2 linked regions of the Solwaraspora sp. WMMA2065 genome follow. Each later gene encodes a partner of the first gene's protein in a complex. Links are inferred from orthologs where the notes say so. Each region holds a gene or a part of one and is shown in the gene's direction. Other genes may lie near its edges.

Region 1 (3,102 bases):
CTGCGGACCAATCTGCCGAACGTCTACGCCGTGGGCGACATCGTACCCGGCCTGCAGCTGGCCCACCGCGGTTTCCAGCAGGGCATCTTCGTCGCCGAGGAGATCGCCGGCCGCAGCCCGGCGGTGGTCGACGAGAGCGGTATCCCCCGGGTCACCTACTCGGACCCGGAGCTCGCCTCGGTCGGGCTGACCGAGGCGAAGGCCAAGGAGCAGTACGGGGCCGACAAGGTCAAGACCTACAACTACAACCTCGGCGGCAACGGCAAGAGCCAGATCCTCAAGACCACCGGCTTCGTCAAGCTCGTCCGGGTCGTCGACGGCCCGGTCGTGGGACTGCACCTGGTCGGTGCCCGGGTCGGCGAGCTGATCGGCGAGGCACAGTTGATCTACAACTGGGAGGCCGACCCGGCCGACGTCGCACCACTCGTACACGCCCACCCGACCCAGGGCGAGGCGCTGGGCGAGGCCCACCTGGCCCTGGCCGGCAAGCCGCTGCACGCACACGCCTGACTAGAGGAGTCTTGTAGATATGCCGGTATCGGTCACCATGCCCCGGCTCGGCGAGAGCGTCACCGAGGGCACCGTCACCCGCTGGTTGAAGCAGGAAGGCGACCGGGTCGAGGTCGACGAACCGCTGCTGGAGGTCTCCACCGACAAGGTCGACACCGAGATCCCGTCGCCTGCGGCCGGGGTGCTCACCCGGATCGTGGTGAGCGAGGACGAGACCGCCGAGGTGGGCAGCGAACTCGCGGTCATCTCCGGTGGTCAGGAGGACGACGGGCAGCAGGACGACGGTGGGCGGACCGCCCCCGCTGCGAGCGCGCCGCAGGAACAGCCTGCGGAGCCGGAGCCGGCCGCAGCGCCGGAGCCGGCCCAGCCGGCGGACGGCCCGCCGCCGACGTCTGGTGGCGACGCCACTGCGGTCCGGATGCCGGCTCTCGGCGAAAGCGTCACCGAGGGCACCGTAACCCGCTGGCTCAAGCAGGTCGGTGACGCCGTGGAGGTCGACGAACCGCTGCTGGAGGTCTCCACCGACAAGGTCGACACTGAGATCCCGTCGCCGGTCGCGGGGACGCTGCTGGAGATCAAGGTGCCGGAGGACGACACCGCCGACGTCGGTGCCGAACTGGCACTGGTCGGCAGCCCCGGCGGGGCCTCGGCTCCGGCGGCACCGGAGCCGGCCGCCGCACCGGAGCCGGCCACCGCGCCGCAGGCCGACCCCGCCCAGCCGCAGCCGGCGGCACAATCGGAGCCGGCCGCTCCCGCGCCGGCCCAGCCGGGTGCCTCGTACGCCAGCCCGGCCCCGGCCACCGAGTCCGCCTCGCCAGCGCAGGCCGCACCGCCGGCACCGCCGGCACAGCAGACCGCTCCAGCGGCCCCACCGGCCAGCGCCAACGGTGCCGGCGGTTACGTCACCCCGCTGGTCCGCAGGCTCGCCGCCGAGCAGGGGGTCGACCTGGCCTCGGTGCGCGGCACCGGGGTCGGCGGGCGGATCCGCAAACAGGACGTGCTGACCGCGGCCGAACAGGCGCGGGCCGCAGCCGAGCGGGCCAAGGCCGAACAGGCCAAGCCGGCGGCACCGGCTACGGCACCGACGGCGGCCAAGGCGCAACCCAGCCCGCTGCGGGGCCGGACCGAGAAGATGAGCCGGACCCGGACGGTCATCGCCAAGCGGATGCACGAGTCCCTGCAGAGCTCGGCCCAACTGACCACGGTCGTCGAGGTCGACGTGACCAAGATCGCCCGGTTGCGGGCCCGGGTCAAGGGCGACTTCCAGGCCAAGCACGGCGTCAAACTGTCGTTCCTGCCGTTCTTCGCGCTGGCGGCGGTGGAGGCACTGCGCACCTACCCGGTGGTCAACGCCTCCATCGACATGCAGGCCGGCACGATCACCTACCCCGACGGGGAGCACCTCGGCGTAGCGGTGGACACCGAGCGGGGTCTGCTGGTGCCGGTGATCCGCGACGCTGGCGATCTCAACCTCGGTGGGCTGGCGCGGCGGATCGCCGACGTGGCGGAGCGGACCCGGACCAACAAGATCGGGCCCGACGAGTTGTCCGGTGCCACCTTCACGCTGACCAACACCGGCAGCCGTGGGGCGCTGTTCGACACCCCGATCGTGCCGTTGCCGCAGGCCGCCATCCTCGGCACCGGAGCGGTGGTGAAACGCGCCGCGGTGGTCGACGACCCGGAGCTCGGCGAGATCATCGCACCCCGGTCGATGGTCTTCCTGGCGCTGTCCTACGACCACCGGCTGGTCGACGGCGCGGACGCCGCCCGGTTCCTCAGCGCGGTCAAGGAGCGGCTGGAGGCCGGCGCGTTCGAAGGCGAGCTCGGCCTGTCCTGACGGCGTTCCACGACAGAGCGACCCCGGTTGCCGTAGCGGTGGGTGCCGGCCGATCCCGGCCGGCACCCACCCGCCGTTTTGCACCCAATGGCGGTGGTCCGCAGCCGGCACCACCGCGATCAGCGAAGATGTCCGCATGCGCATCCTGTTGGCCGGCGCGTCCGGCTTCCTCGGCACCAGACTGACCGACCACCTGCACAGCTGCGGACACGAGACCGTACAACTGGTCCGCCGGCCGGCGCGCGGGCCGGCGGAGTTCAGCTGGTCGCCGTCGGCCGGGCAGCTCGACCCGGCGGTGTTCACCGGCATCGACGCGGTGATCAACCTGGCCGGTGCCGGGGTCGGCGACAAACGCTGGACCGACGGCTACAAGGCGTTGATCCGGTCCAGCCGGGTGGACAGCACCACCACGCTGGCCACCGCGATGTCCGGTCTCGCGGCAGCGGACCGGCCGGCGGTGCTGCTGAACTCGTCAGCGGTCGGCTGGTACGGCGACACCGGCGACCAGCCGGTCGAGGAGAACGCCCCGGCCGGTGAGGGTTTCCTGGCCGACGTGGCGCGGGTCTGGGAGGCGTCCACCGGGCCGGCCGAGAACGCCGGCGTACGGGTGGTCCGGCTACGCACCGGTCTGCCGTTGCACCGTGACGGCGGCCTGCTCAAGCCGCAGCTGCTGCCGTTCCGGCTCGGGCTGGGCGGCAAGCTCGGCAGTGGGCGGCAGTGGGTGCCGTGGATCGCCATGCAGGACTGGCTGCGGG
Region 2 (4,669 bases), 3.8 Mb from region 1 along the record:
GGTCGGCTTCGGGGTGCTGATCCGCAGTCAGCTCGGGGCCACCGTCTCGGCGATCCTGCTCTATTTGGGTGGCTACCTCGGCACAGCGATCATCCTTGCCACACTGGCGTCCCGGTTCGGCGACTGGGTCAGCGACCTGCAGTGGTTGGTGCCCTCGATCGCGTCGCAGTTGATGGTCGCCGGCACCGACCTGCCGGACAGCCCACCCCGGTGGACCGGCGCGCTGATCCTGATCGGCTACGCGCTGTTGACCGGCATCGTCGGTACGGTGATCACCCGCCGTCGGGACATCTCCTGACCGGTCGGGCCTACCACCACTGACCTGCCATTCCGGCCGGTACGGCAACCGCCGTGCCGGCCGGTACGGCTGGGGCAACCGTTGTGAAAAGTGACACGAGCCGCATGCGACAATGCCGCCCGTCGGCGTACGGCGTAGCCTGGTAGCCGTCCCGACCAGCGCCCCGACCCTGGTGGCGTCCCCCGCGTGACAAATCCGACCGCGTGAAAGAGGCGATTACCGGCCGTGTCGACCCAGCAGACTTCGCAGGACAATCCGCTGGCGGGCTTCGGCCCGAACGAGTGGATCGTCGATGAGATGTACCAGAAGTATCTCACCGATCCCGCCAGCGTAGATCCGGCTTGGCACGACTTCTTCGCCGACTACAGCCACGAGCAGGTCGCCTCGCCCACCGAGGCGGCCGCCGCGACGGCGACCACGGCGGCAGCCCGGGCCGGCACCGACGCGCCGGCCGCGCGGACCGCTCAGCAGACCGGGGCGCCCGCGCCGGGGCGCGGGACCACCCGCCGGGCGGCCGAGCCCACCACCACGGCAAAGAGCAGCCCCACCCGGGCGACCGCGCCGGCCGGCAAGGCTGCACCAGCCGGCAAGACGGCACCGGCCGGCAAGACGGCACCGGCCAAGCCGGCCGCCGGTCAGGAGGGCACGGGCAAGACCACCGCCGGCAGGTCGACCGGCAGCCAGCCCGCCGCGACCAGAACGGCGGGCAAGGCACCAGCCGACAAGACAGCAGCCGACAACGGTTCGGCGGCCGGTGGCAGTCGGCAGACGCCGCTGCGCGGGGTCGCCGCCCGGATCGTGCAGAACATGGACGCGTCGCTGGCTGTGCCGACCGCGACCAGCGTGCGCGCGGTCCCGGCCAAGCTGCTGGTCGACAACCGCATCGTGATCAACAACCACCTGGCCCGGGGCCGTGGCGGCAAGGTCAGCTTCACCCACCTGATCGGATACGCCATGGTCCGGGCGCTGGTCGAGCACCCGGAGATGAACAACTCGTTCGCCGAGATCGACGGCAAGCCGAACATGGTCGCGCCGGAGCACGTCAACCTCGGCATCGCCATCGACCTGGCCAAGCCGGACGGCTCCCGGACCCTGGTGGTGCCGTCGATCAAGGCGTGCGAGCAGATGGACTTCCGGCAGTTCTGGCAGGCGTACGAGGACGTGGTCCGCCGCGCCCGCCGAGGCGAGCTGACCATGGACGACTACAACGGCACCACGATCTCGCTGACCAACCCGGGCGGCATCGGCACCGTGCACTCCCAGCCCCGGCTGATGACCGGGCAGGGGGCGATCATCGGTGTCGGCGCAATGGAGTACCCGGCCCCGTACGCCGGGATGTCCGAAGAGACCCTCGCCGACCTGGCGGTCAGCAAGGTCATCACGCTGACCAGCACCTACGACCACCGGATCATCCAGGGTGCGCAGTCCGGCGAGTTCCTCAAGACCATGCACGAGCTGATCCTCGGCGAGCACGGCTTCTACGACCAGCTCTTCACCGCGCTGCGGATCCCGTACGAGCCGGTGCGCTGGGTACGCGACGTGGCGGTCAGCTCCGAGGGACAGATCAACAAGACCGCCCGGGTCAACGAGCTGATCCACGCGTACCGGGTGCGCGGGCACCTGATGGCTGACACCGACCCGCTCGAGTTCAAGATCCGTAAGCACCCGGACCTGGACGTGCTGCAGCACGGCCTGACCCTGTGGGACCTGGACCGCACCTTCCCGGTGGACGGCTTCGCCGGCCAGCAGCGGATGAAGCTGCGGCAGATCCTCGGCGTGCTGCGCGACTCCTACTGCCGCCGGGTCGGCATCGAGTACATGCACATCCAGGACCCGGAGGAGCGCCGCTGGATCCAGGAACGGATCGAGCGCGGCTACGAGAAACTTGACGCCGCCGAGCAGAAGCACATCCTCAACCGGCTCAACGCAGCCGAGGCGTTCGAGACCTTCCTGCAGACCAAGTACGTCGGGCAGAAGCGCTTTTCACTGGAGGGCGGCGAGTCACTGATCCCGCTGCTCGACGAGGTCCTGCAGTCATCGGCCCGGGCCGACCTCGACGAAGTGGTCATCGGCATGGCCCACCGGGGCCGGCTCAACGTGCTCGCCAACATCGTCGGCAAGCCGTACGAGAAGATCTTCTCTGAGTTCGAGGGGCACCTCGACCCGAAGTCCACTCAGGGCTCCGGGGACGTCAAGTACCACCTCGGTCAGGTCGGCAAGTTCACCACCCCGGACGGCGAGCACGGCATCACCGTGTCGGTGACCGCCAATCCTTCGCACCTGGAGGCGGTCGACCCGGTGCTGGAGGGCATCGTCCGGGCCAAGCAGGACCGGATCGACCTCAAGTTGGAGGGCTACACCGTGCTGCCGCTGCTGGTACACGGTGACGCCGCGTTCGCCGGGCAGGGCGTGGTCGCCGAGACGCTCAACCTGTCGCAGCTGCGCGGCTACCGGACCGGCGGCTCAGTGCACGTGGTGGTCAACAACCAGGTCGGTTTCACCACCGCACCGGAGCACAGCCGGTCCTCGCTCTACTCCACCGACGTGGCCCGGATGATCCAGGCGCCGATCTTCCACGTCAACGGCGACGATCCGGAGGCGGTCGTCCGGGTCGCCCGGCTCGCTTTCGAGTACCGTCAGGCGTTCAACAAGGACGTGGTGATCGACCTGGTCTGCTACCGGCGACGCGGGCACAACGAGGGCGACGACCCGTCGATGACCAACCCGCTGATGTACGCGATCATCGACTCCAAGCGCAGCGTCCGCAAGCTCTACACCGAGGAGCTGATCGGCCGGGGTGACATCACCATCACCGACGCCGAGGAGCTGCTGCGCGACTACCAAACCCAACTGGAGCAGGTGTTCAAGGCGACCCGGGACGCCGCCACCTCGGCGACCAGCCGGTTGCCCGGCCGCCAGCCGGAGCCGGAGCCGCAGGTGGCGACCGCAGTGGACGCCGCCGCCGTGCAGGCGGTCGGCGACGCGCACGTGGACCTGCCGGAGGGCTTCACCCCGCACAAGCGCATCCAGCAGCTGCTGGAACGGCGGGCGAAGATGTCGGTCTCCGGCGACATCGACTGGGGCTTCAGCGAGATCGTCGCGTTCGGCACGCTGCTCGCCGACGGGGTCACCGTCCGGCTCGCCGGGCAGGACTCCCGCCGGGGCACCTTCGTGCAGCGGCACGCCTCGGTGGTCGACGCCCACACCGGCCGCGACTACCTGCCGCTGGCCAGCCTGGTCACCGACGAGTCGCGGTTCTTCGTACACGACTCATTGCTCAGCGAGTACGCGGCGATGGGCTTCGAGTACGGCTACTCGGTGGAGAACCCGGAAGCGCTGGTGCTCTGGGAGGCGCAGTTCGGCGACTTCGTCAACGGCGCCCAGTCGATCGTCGACGAGTTCGTCTCCTCGGGCGAGGTCAAGTGGGGGCAGCGGTCGGCGCTGACCCTGCTGCTGCCGCACGGCCACGAAGGGCAGGGTCCGGACCACACGTCCGGGCGTCCGGAGCGTTACCTGCAGATGTGCGCCGAGGACAACATGCGCATCGCGATCCCGACCACCCCGGCGAACTACTTCCACCTGCTGCGCCGGCAGGCCCTGTCGCCGAAGCGCAAACCGCTGGTGGTGTTCACCCCCAAGTCGCTGCTGCGGCACAAGCTGTGCGTCTCCCCCGTCGCCGATTTCACCTCCGGCACCTTCCAGCCGGTGCTGCCGGACCCGGTAGCCGACGGCCGGCCGGCAGCGGTCAAGCGGGTGCTGCTGTGCACCGGCAAGATCTACTACGACCTGCTGCAGGCCCGCGTCGAGCGGCACGCGGTCGCCGGCGGCAACGGTCAGCTCGACACCGACACCGCAATCATTCGGATGGAGCAGCTGTACCCGCTGCCGGTGGAGCAGGTCCGCGCGGCGCTGGCCGGCTACCCGAACGCCGAGGACTTCGCCTGGGTCCAGGAGGAGCCGGCCAACCAGGGCGCCTGGTCGTTCGTCGCGCTCAACCTGCTGGAGCACCTCGACGGCGTACGGCTGCGGCGGATCTCCCGGCCGGCGGCGGCGGCACCGTCCGTCGGTTCGACGAAGCTGCACGACGCCGAGCAGTCCGCGCTGATCGACGCCGCGCTGCCGCGACGCTGACCGGGAGGGACACGTGTACTTCACCGACCGGGGCATCGAGGAGCTGGCGCAGCGCCGCGGCGAGGAGGAGGTCGCCATCTCCTGGCTCGCCGAACGGCTGCGTGACTTCGTCGACCTGCACCCGGAGTTCGAGACCCCGGTGGAGCGGTTCGCCACCTGGCTGGCCCGGCTCGACGACGAGGACGACTGAGCCAGGCGTTGACGCCGGACCCACCCGGGCCGGGACCAAGGTCACCAGAC

The links. Proteins that work in one complex are often made in the same cells at the same time.
Region 2: sucB (region 1) and O7610_RS28985 share a complex: the UniProt entries of both Bacillus subtilis proteins name them as parts of the 2-oxoglutarate dehydrogenase (OGDH) complex. The link is inferred for Solwaraspora sp. WMMA2065 from one-to-one orthologs.

Annotation. Positions count from the first base shown.
Region 1 is NZ_CP128361.1:2,611,076-2,614,177, forward strand. The notes cover bases 1-2,938. They hold sucB (2-oxoglutarate dehydrogenase, E2 component, dihydrolipoamide succinyltransferase), read left to right. Parts: upstream 1-529; coding sequence 530-2,347; downstream 2,348-2,938. Other genes in these bases: lpdA (dihydrolipoyl dehydrogenase), read left to right, coding at 1-510; O7610_RS11755 (TIGR01777 family oxidoreductase), read left to right, coding at 2,484-2,938. Outside these bases: more of O7610_RS11755, read left to right, coding at 2,939-3,102. UniProt on the Bacillus subtilis protein: E2 component of the 2-oxoglutarate dehydrogenase (OGDH) complex which catalyzes the second step in the conversion of 2-oxoglutarate to succinyl-CoA and CO(2).
Region 2 is NZ_CP128361.1:6,366,447-6,371,115, reverse strand. The notes cover bases 125-4,629. They hold O7610_RS28985 (multifunctional oxoglutarate decarboxylase/oxoglutarate dehydrogenase thiamine pyrophosphate-binding subunit/dihydrolipoyllysine-residue succinyltransferase subunit), read left to right. Parts: upstream 125-523; coding sequence 524-4,429; downstream 4,430-4,629. Other genes in these bases: O7610_RS28980 (DUF6104 family protein), read left to right, coding at 4,443-4,619; O7610_RS28990 (DUF2705 family protein), read left to right, coding at 125-298. Outside these bases: more of O7610_RS28990, read left to right, coding at 1-124. UniProt on the Bacillus subtilis protein: E1 component of the 2-oxoglutarate dehydrogenase (OGDH) complex which catalyzes the decarboxylation of 2-oxoglutarate, the first step in the conversion of 2-oxoglutarate to succinyl-CoA and CO(2).